DNA from 2 places in the Dietzia sp. NPDC055343 genome. Region 1 is predicted to be linked to the other one. Evidence: riboswitches for the same ligand, from Rfam matches in the RefSeq annotation. Region 1 holds a riboswitch; the other holds the start of a gene.
What was found. Region 1 has a riboswitch for cyclic di-AMP ahead of ACWIE7_RS08345 (C40 family peptidase). Riboswitches for the same ligand answer to the same signal wherever they lie in the genome.
Positions count from the first base shown of each region.

Region 2: another riboswitch for cyclic di-AMP. It lies ahead of ACWIE7_RS05825 (transglycosylase family protein); the one in region 1 lies ahead of ACWIE7_RS08345 (C40 family peptidase).

Region 1 is NZ_JBSHMJ010000013.1:46,404-50,784, reverse strand. Features, by position in the region: gene ACWIE7_RS08350 (DEDD exonuclease domain-containing protein) at 1-1,625, opposite strand, end outside; cyclic di-AMP (ydaO/yuaA leader) riboswitch at 2,090-2,241, shown strand; gene ACWIE7_RS08345 (C40 family peptidase) at 2,254-2,859, shown strand; gene ACWIE7_RS08340 (NlpC/P60 family protein) at 3,027-4,166, shown strand; gene ACWIE7_RS08335 (glycosyltransferase family 4 protein) at 4,221-4,381, shown strand, end outside.
Region 2 is NZ_JBSHMJ010000008.1:25,876-30,256, reverse strand. Features, by position in the region: gene ACWIE7_RS05845 (MFS transporter) at 1-649, shown strand, start outside; gene ACWIE7_RS05840 (DUF2771 family protein) at 646-1,188, shown strand; gene ACWIE7_RS05835 (cold-shock protein) at 1,275-1,682, opposite strand; gene ACWIE7_RS05830 (hypothetical protein) at 1,812-2,114, shown strand; cyclic di-AMP (ydaO/yuaA leader) riboswitch at 2,295-2,449, shown strand; gene ACWIE7_RS05825 (transglycosylase family protein) at 2,463-3,095, shown strand; gene ACWIE7_RS05820 (hypothetical protein) at 3,228-3,425, opposite strand; gene ACWIE7_RS05815 (helicase-associated domain-containing protein) at 3,542-4,381, shown strand, end outside.

The DNA.
Region 1 (4,381 bases):
TGTTCCGACGCCGCGCGTTCGGCGCGCGAGGCCCAGTCGCTCACGGTGTGCGCGCCGTTCACGGGGAGTTGCCACGAGCCGGCGACGGACACGATGCGTGTGGGTGCGGAATCTATCCATCGGTGGACATTCCGCACCTGGTCCAGGGTCGCACCACCCAGCGGCCCGGGCCCGGGCCGCACTGACGTCGCCGCCGTGCGTAGCGCGTCGATGACCGGCATCGGCGAGGCGCCGGTGGGTACCGCTCCCGAGCCCGCGAGACGGCCGTGACGGATCACCGCCACCTCCCACCTCCCGCGGCCCGCTCTCTGGGCCAGGACCAGCTCGGTCAGGCCCGCGGTGGCAGCGAGTTCCTGGAGCCGGGTGAGGACACGGATGAGCATGGCGGTCCGGTCCCGTAGCCGGGCCGCGCGTTCGAAGCCGCCTTCCGCGGCGATGTCGTCCACTCTCGCCGTCAACGTCCGCAGGGGCCCGGAATCCTCTCCGGTCACCAGTGCGATCCAGTTCTGCGGTGTCGGTTCGGCCCCGAAGCCCATGACGAGGTCTTCCCATGCTGATCGCGCGTCCTCGGCTCGCCGGAACGGCCCCAACGCCAGATGGTCCTCCGGGATTCGGCTCACCCGTCCCTTCGTGCCCCGCCCGCGTGGTGGGGCGAGCCACCAGCCGCGCCGGGGAGCGCGGGACCGGCGGTTGAAGGGCGGTTGGAGCGAGTCGATCAACTGCTCTTCGACGCTCCATGCCTCGAGCAGGTGGGAGCACTCCACAGCCTCGACGGATTCCGCGAGTCCGACCATCGTTCGCATCCGCCCCCGGGTGTCACCGCCGGAGAAGTAGGAACGCGCTCGCCGCCGGACATCGACGGACGAGCCCACGTAGAGGGGGACGCCCTCACCGTCGCGGAAGACGTAGGCGCCGGAGCCGGTGGGCAGTGAGTCGGTGAGCGAGGCCCGACGACGGACCTCGGGGGACAATCGCCCGTCGTAGGAACGGAGCTCCGACAGCGTGGAGACCCCGCAGTCGCCCACCCTGGAGATGAGCGCGTGGAGGACGTCCACGGTCGCCCTGGCGTCCTGAAGGGCGCGGTGGTTCGGCTCGACGGCCGATCCGAGGTGCGCTGCGAGTGTCCCCAACCGGTGCCCCCGCGTCTCCCCGCTGTGCAGGATGCGGCGGGCGAGCGTGAGGGTGCACAGAGACAAGGGCTCGGGCCACTCGTTTCCTGTGGCGGATGCCGCTGCGCGAAGGAACCCGAGATCGAACCTGGCGTTGTGTGCCACCAGGACAGCTCCCCGGGAAAACTCGAGGAACGTCGCCATGACCTCGCCGAGCCGTGGCGCGTCGACGAGATCGCCGGGCAGGATCCCGGTGAGTCGGCTGATATGCGTGGGGAGGGGGCTGTCGATCGCGACGAAGGTGGACAGCTCCGCCTGTACTTCGCCGCCGCGTACCCGTACCGCGCCGACCTCGGTGATCTCATCGGTACCGGCTCGCGTGCCCGTCGTCTCCAGGTCGACGACGACGAAGGTGATCTCCGACAGCAGTGGTTCGAGCTCATCGAACGACGTCTGCACCCCCGGCGAGGTGGTCGACGGCGCCGATGCCGTCGGTGGAGAGATCGGTCGGGACATGCCGCAGACCGTAGCGTTCCGGTCCGACACTGCTGGCGCCCCGGCCGCTCGTCGAGGGGATGTCGTACCTGCTGTCTATGGTCCGGCCTGTCGGTCATCACGACACGCGGATCGCGGGTCGGTAACGGACGGGCAACGCGCCCGGGACGGAGTGTGAGATAGATCATGTTTTCATTGGACTGTGGACGATGCCCTGCGGCGGATCGCGGTTGCTCCGGATGTATCGTGGAGTTCCTGTGGTCGGAAAGCCCCCAGGTAGACGCCCTTTCTGCGGAGTCCTGCGGGTATGTTCTCGCCCCTGATGTCCGGTCTGCGATCGAGGTGCTGCGGGATGTCGGAATGGTCTCTTCCGTCGAGATCCTGGCTGCATTTCCCGCCGCATAGGCGATGGGCTGGACTTCGGCGAGACGTTTTCGTAACCTTTTCGAGACCTCGGAAGTCATCACCCGCCCACCGGTGGGGGGCCGAGGTCAACACCTAAGCACCGTCACGGTGCGCCGGGGAACCAAGAACTACTGGGGTGAATCGCCCGAGGGCCTCGAAGGTCCGAGAGTGTAGGACAGACTTCCGTGTCCGAACCCGTCAGCTAACCCGGTCGGTGTCGCAGGAAGAAAGAGGAAAGACTCTCGTGGGAGCCCACAGCATCAAGACCAGTTCGACCGGCCGTCGTGTGGCCGCAGCCGGACTGCTCGCCGCCGGAGCGGCCGTCGCCGGATCCGGTACCGCCGCCGCCGCACCCGTGACAGTCGACGTTCCCGTCGAGCTTCGTCTGCCGGGTGTGCCTTCTCAGGTCACCGTTGATCTGCCCGAGGGGATCGCCCTCCCCGCCGGTCTTCAGCAGGCCGCCGCGCCCGTGGAGGAGTTCGCAGCTCCCGCGCCGCAGGTCAGCACCGGCCAGAAGATCCTCGACGCGGCCTCGACCCGCGTCGGTTCCCCCTACGTCTGGGGCGCGACCGGGCCGGATTCCTTCGACTGCTCGGGCCTGACCTCGTGGGCGTACCAGCAGGCCGGGATCTCCATTCCGCGCACCAGCCAGGCCCAGGTCGGTGGCGGCACCCAGGTCTCCAAGGCCGATCTGCAGCCGGGTGACATCGTCGCCTTCTACAGTGGCGCCAGCCACGTGGGCATCTACGCCGGTAACGGCCAGGTCGTTCACGCACCGTACTCCGGCACCTCGGTCAGCTACGCCCCGCTGGACTCCATGCCGTTCTACGGCGCGACCCGCTACTACTGATCGGGTCCCCCGCACTTCGCAGACCCCGCTGATCCTGGTGAGGAACCAGGACCAGCGGGGTCTTGTCGTCTGTAACATTCGTTTCCGGACACCCGATGCCACCCTTGACGTCCGTGATCGCGGACGGATCCGGCATCCCACCGATTCGAGAGTTCGACCCACATCAGATGACTCGCAGTCTCATCGCGGCCGTCGGCGCGGCGACCGTGGCACTTTCGCTCACCTTCGGGGCTGTCGCGTCCGCGCAGCCGGCGCTTCCCGCCCCGCGGGTTCCTGCTGATGCCGTTCCCTCCGACGAGCCGGGGGGTGGGGACGATCAACTGGCCGGCGAGGCCGAGACCGACGATTCTCCGATGGCAGGAGGGAGCCGAGGCCTCGCGGACGCCGGGGAGGACCTCGCGGAGCTGTCGCGCTTGTCGGAAGAGGCCGGAGCGCTGGGCGAGGAACTCCACCTGGCCCGCGCGGAACTGGAGCGCTCGGTCGCCGATCGGGACCGCCTGGAACGTGCGGCGGGTGTCGCGGCGGCGGCCGCGGCGGCCGCGGACGGGACCGCTCGCCGGGACCAGTCACTCGTCGACCACCTGGCGGCGATGAGATATCGCGGCGGCGACACCGGCGCGACCCGTGCTGCCGTTCTCGCCGAGAGCCCGCGGGACCTGGTCCACCGACTCGATGCGCTCAGCCGTCTCTCCGGCGCCACCACCACGGCCCTGGACGCGTCCAGGGCCGCCTCTGTCGATGCCGCGAGGCTCCGGGAGGAGGCGACGGGGGCTGCTGATGCGGCGAGGGCCGTCGCAGAGGACACGCGGAAGAGGATGGAAGAGCTCGACCGGCGCTCGGATGAGATGCGGGCCCGGATGGACGAGGTCCGGCGGCGGGTCGACGCCCTGTCTGATTCCCAGCGCGCGCTGTGGATCGGCGGGCCGATGGTCCCGGAGGGTTACGTCGCCCCTCCGGTCGACGGGATCAACTCCGCTGCACTCCGGACCGCTCTGACCCGGCTGGGGTCTCCGTACTCCTGGGGCGCCACCGGGCCGTCGGAGTTCGACTGTTCCGGGCTCATGGTGTGGTCGTACGCCCGGGAGGGCAAGACGCTGCCTCGCTCGAGTCAGGCGCAGGCCGCAGCCGGGGCGCCGGTCGCACCGGCGGACATGCAGCCGGGTGACCTGGTGATCTACTACCCGGGCGCCACGCACGTCGGAATGTACGCCGGTGACGGACTGGTTCTCCACGCGCCGACCTACGGGGTCCCCGTCAAGCTCGAGAAGGTCGACGCGATGCCGATCAGCGGCATCCGCCGGTACTGAGAGAACGGCAGGTCGGGCGGGTGTCCGGCCTCCCGTGTGGCAGGCTCGGAGTCGATGACGAAGACCCTGCTGATCACCAACGACTACCCGCCGAGGCCCGGGGGCATCCAGTCGTACCTCGAGACGTATCTGGAACACCTCGACCCTGACGACGTCGCGGTGTTGGCGTCGACCTTCCGCGGTGACGAATCCACCCGATACGACGAGTCGAAGCC
Region 2 (4,381 bases), on a different contig from region 1:
GGAGAACGCCTCCGCCATCGAGCAGGCCGGACTGCTGGCCATCGCCGGCGCCGCGGGCGGCCTGGGGACCTTCGCTGGCAACGCCGTGGGCGCGCGTCTGCCGCTGGGCCGACCGGGCCGGATCGCCACCGTCTCCGCGGGTGCCGCACTGTCGACGGCGGTCGTGGCCGCGTTCCTGGGCTCCCTCTGGATGGCGGCGGTGTTCGCCCTCGTCGCGGCGATCGGCAGTGCGCTGGGCAAGGTCGCTCTCGACTCCTCGATCCAGACCGACATCCCCGACGCCGCCCGCTCGTCGGCGTTCGGCCGTTCGGAGACGGCGCTGCAGCTGGCCTGGGTGTTCGGCGGGGCGCTGGGCGTGCTGCTGCCGCCGGACTTCACGATCGGCTTCTCGGTGGTCGCCGTGGTGTCCGCGGTGATGTTCACCCAGTCGCTGCTCACCGCGCGCGGCTCGACCCTCGTGCCCGGCCTCGGCGGCAACCGGCCCCGCTTCCCCGGTGAGCCGCGCGTCGCCGACGGTCCCGGCGCGCCCCGCGCACCTCGCGCGCCCGACTCACCCCGCGAGCCCGGCGTCCCCCACGCCCCAGGGGACCCCACCCCTGGTGACCCCGATGAGTCCGACGACGACGACGTCGGCAGAATAGAGCCGTGACCTCCAGCAGCGATTCCGAATCGACCGGCCTCCGCGTCCGCCCGATCACCTGGGCGATCCTGGCGTGGGTGATCATCATGATCTCCGCGATCGTCGGTGCGTGGAAGGGGTCGGAGGCGCGGTTCGGGGTGCTGCCGCAGATCACCGTGGCCACCGACCGGGGGCAGCAGTCGGCGCTGCCGTTCACCGCCACGGACCTGGACGGTAACTCATACACCAACCCGGTGCCCGAGTTCCTGATCCACGGCGAGCACACGCTGACGGTGCGTCTGCCGACCGAACTGAAGGACTCCACGCTGAACGTCTACGAGGTGCGCGAGGGTGGCACCCGCGACTTCACGGTCGAGGCGAACAGCGCCAGCGAGTTGCTGATCCCGGTGGAGACCGAGGAGGAGGGCCGCATCGAGGGCCTGGCCATCCGCTCGGTCCCGGTGGTCTACGACGCCGCCGGCGAGCCGACCATCCTCAACGGCGAGTGGTCGATGAGCTTCCTCTACGCCGACGCAGCCGGCGCCAGCGCCGGTACCGCGGCCGACTGACCCGGTACGCGAAACGGCGCCGATCATCTCGATCGGCGCCGTCACGGCATCTGTGTTCAGCTATCTGACTGCCATCCGGCCGGAAGCTACGGCTCCAGTTCGCGGGCGACCGCGCGGAGCACGGAGGCGACCCGGCCGGAGACCTTGGCGTCGGGCCGGTGGCCTCGGCGCAGCTCGGGCTGCACGGTCGACTCGAGCACCTTGATCATGTCCTCGACCATGCCGTGGAGTTCGTCGGCCGAGCGGCGGGGGCCGGTGCGCGGGGTTCGCTCCTCGGCGCCGGCGGTGGCGGGCTCGTCGTGGACCACCACGCGCAGTGCCTGCGGGCCGCGGCGGCCGGAGACCATGTCGAACTCGACGCGCTGACGCGGGCGCAGCGTCTCGACCCCGGCGGGCAGCGCGTCGGCGCGCACGTAGACGTCTTCCCCGCCCTCCTGGGACAGGAAGCCGAAGCCCTTCTCCGCGTCGAACCACTTTACCTTGCCGCTGGGCACCGCGATCCCCCTCTAGACACAGACGCGCACCTGCGCGACCACGACCTCAACTGATGCTCCGACAATACCCCTACCCACATAGCCATCCGCGTTGGTACCCGTCCCGGCGGGGGCGGTACCCTGCCCCCTGTGAGCTCCGACGACCAGCGCCCGACAGATGCCACCGACCCCTGGGCCCCGGCCGGGTCCGAGGCCGCCCCTTCCGTGACCGGGGCGAGCAGCACGGCGCCTCGTCGTCGTGGTCTCTTCATCACCGCAATGGTGATCTTCAGCATCGGCGTGATCTTCACGATCATCGCTGCGGGCACCCCGTTGATCCTCGGCCGGGACGCGCCGACCATCCTCTACCTGGTCGCGATGCTGTTCACACCGACCGGATTCGTCCTGGGACTCCTGTACGCGATTCTGGGTTCACGTCCGCCGAAGGTGTGACAAACGGCACCTTTGTGGTAACGCCCCAGGTAACGGGGGGATAACAACTCACCGATTCGCGCCGTCCCACCAGGTTTTATTTCAGAATGGTGACGATCCCGCATCGAACCGCTACAGTTCTTTCCAGACTCGTCAGCGAGTTGGCATCGGACGCACCCCCGAACTCCGCCCTGCGGCCGATGTGACCAATCCATTAACCGGGCGGAGACGGGGGACCCGACAGGGCCCACGCCGGGCCCGGCGGCCAGACGGTCGCCTTGGGGTGAAGCCGCCAGCGGCGGCCGGACACACTCGTCCGAACCCGACAGCTCACCCCGTAGGCACAGAGTGAAAAGGACTGACGCGTACATGACCTCGAACACCGGACGCCACCGCGCCGCCACCACCTCCTCCGCGCCGAAGACCGCCGTCAAGGCGGTCATCGCGGGCACCGCCCTCTCGGCCGCCGGCCTGGCCTTCGCGCCCGGCGCCAACGCCGCCCCGGATTCCGACTGGGACCGCCTCGCGCAGTGTGAGTCCGGCGGCAACTGGGGCATCAACACCGGCAACGGTTACCACGGCGGCCTGCAGTTCTCGCAGGGCACCTGGGCCGCCTACGGTGGGACCCAGTTCGCGCCGACCGCCAACCAGGCCTCGCGCGAGCAGCAGATCGCGATCGCCGAGAAGACGCTGGCCGGCCAGGGCTGGGGCGCCTGGCCCGCCTGCTCGTCCAAGCTGGGCCTGAACTCCGCGCCGACCCCGCGTGACGTGAACAACCTCACCCCGAACCCGGCTCCGGCCCCGGCCGCTCCCGCGGCCGAGGAGGCCCCCGAGGCCGTCACCGCCGCCGACCATGCCCAGACGCTGCACGACGAGGCCGTGGCCCGCGGTATCGCGCTGCCGGTCCTGCCGACCTACGAGGCCAACCAGGACGCCATCGACAGCGCCTACGCCGCCAACCAGGACGCGGTCGACAACTTCTTCGCGACCTACCTGAACTGATGCTCAACGCCGTGGGTCGGCCACCGACCCACGGCGCGACGGGCCTCGCGTCCTAGTTCGGACGCACACGAAAGGGCCGCCACCCCCTCCAGGGAGTGGCGGCCCTTCGTTGTCCGCTGTGTCGGCGCCGCGTCAGGCCCGGACGGTCTTGTTGACCACGGTCTCCGGGTGGACGTAGTGCAGACGCTCGTGCGGGAGCGGGAAGCGCTCCTCGCCGAACGGCGACAGTCCGCCCGCGACCAGCGCGGCGAGTTCGGTGACCGGGTGCTCGCCGAACGAGGCGTCGGGCCATCCCGGGTTGTCATAGGTCAGTTTCTTCTTGGCAGCCACGCTGCAAGTCTCTCACCTCGGGCGCACTGTGTCAGCAAGTGGGTCGGATACCGTCACGGCCCTCGCCCGGCGCACGCGCGCACACCCGCGCCGACGTCACTAGGCTGGGACGGATCATGTCGACCTCCCGCGCCACGTCCCGCCCGAGCGCCGGCGAACCGGGCTTTCCCGCCTGGCTCGCCGAGCAGTCCGACGACGCCCTCGTGCGCATGTGCACCCTGCGCCCGGACGTGGCCACGCCCGCCCCCGCGTCGCTGGAGGTGTTGGCCTCGCGGCTGCGGTTGCCTGCGTCCACCGCGCGGGCGATGGGCACGCTGTCGTGGCCGGAGCTACTGGTGCTGGCCACGGCCGCCGCGTTGGGTGCCGATTCCGGGGCCGTCCCCCTGTCGGCGGTCGCGGAACGTCTCGGGGTCGGCAGCAACAAGTCAAAGAAAAACCGCAAGGACGACGACACCGCCCCATTCCCCACCGCCGTCGCCCGTCTGCGGGACCTCGCCCTGATCTGGGGAGAGGAGGACGGTGCCCGGCTGGTTCCGGTCACCGCGTCGGCAATCGCTGCCGCACCTGTGGTGGCGCCGCACCCGGGCGAACCCGCCGGGACCTCGCTCGAGGAGGCGTGGGCGGGATTGTCCGCTCCGGCGTCGGGTGTGCTCGAGGCGATCGCCCGCGGCCGTTCCCCGGTCGGTGCGCTGGGATCCGGCGCGTCCGAGTCCGTCCGGGCCGCGGCCGCCGAGCTCGCCGCCGCAGGCCTCGCCGAGATCACCACCGGCGGGGACGCAGGCGCCAGCGGACCCAGCGGCCGGGGCCCGGCCGGCGACCGGGCCGGGTCGGGCCCCGGCGAGGTGGTCATCCCGCGCGCCCACGCCCTGGACCGGGCGCGCCACGGCGCGCGTCCCGCCACCGCTTCCGCAGCGACTGCTTCCGGCACCGCTTCCGCCTCCGCGTCCGCGACGATC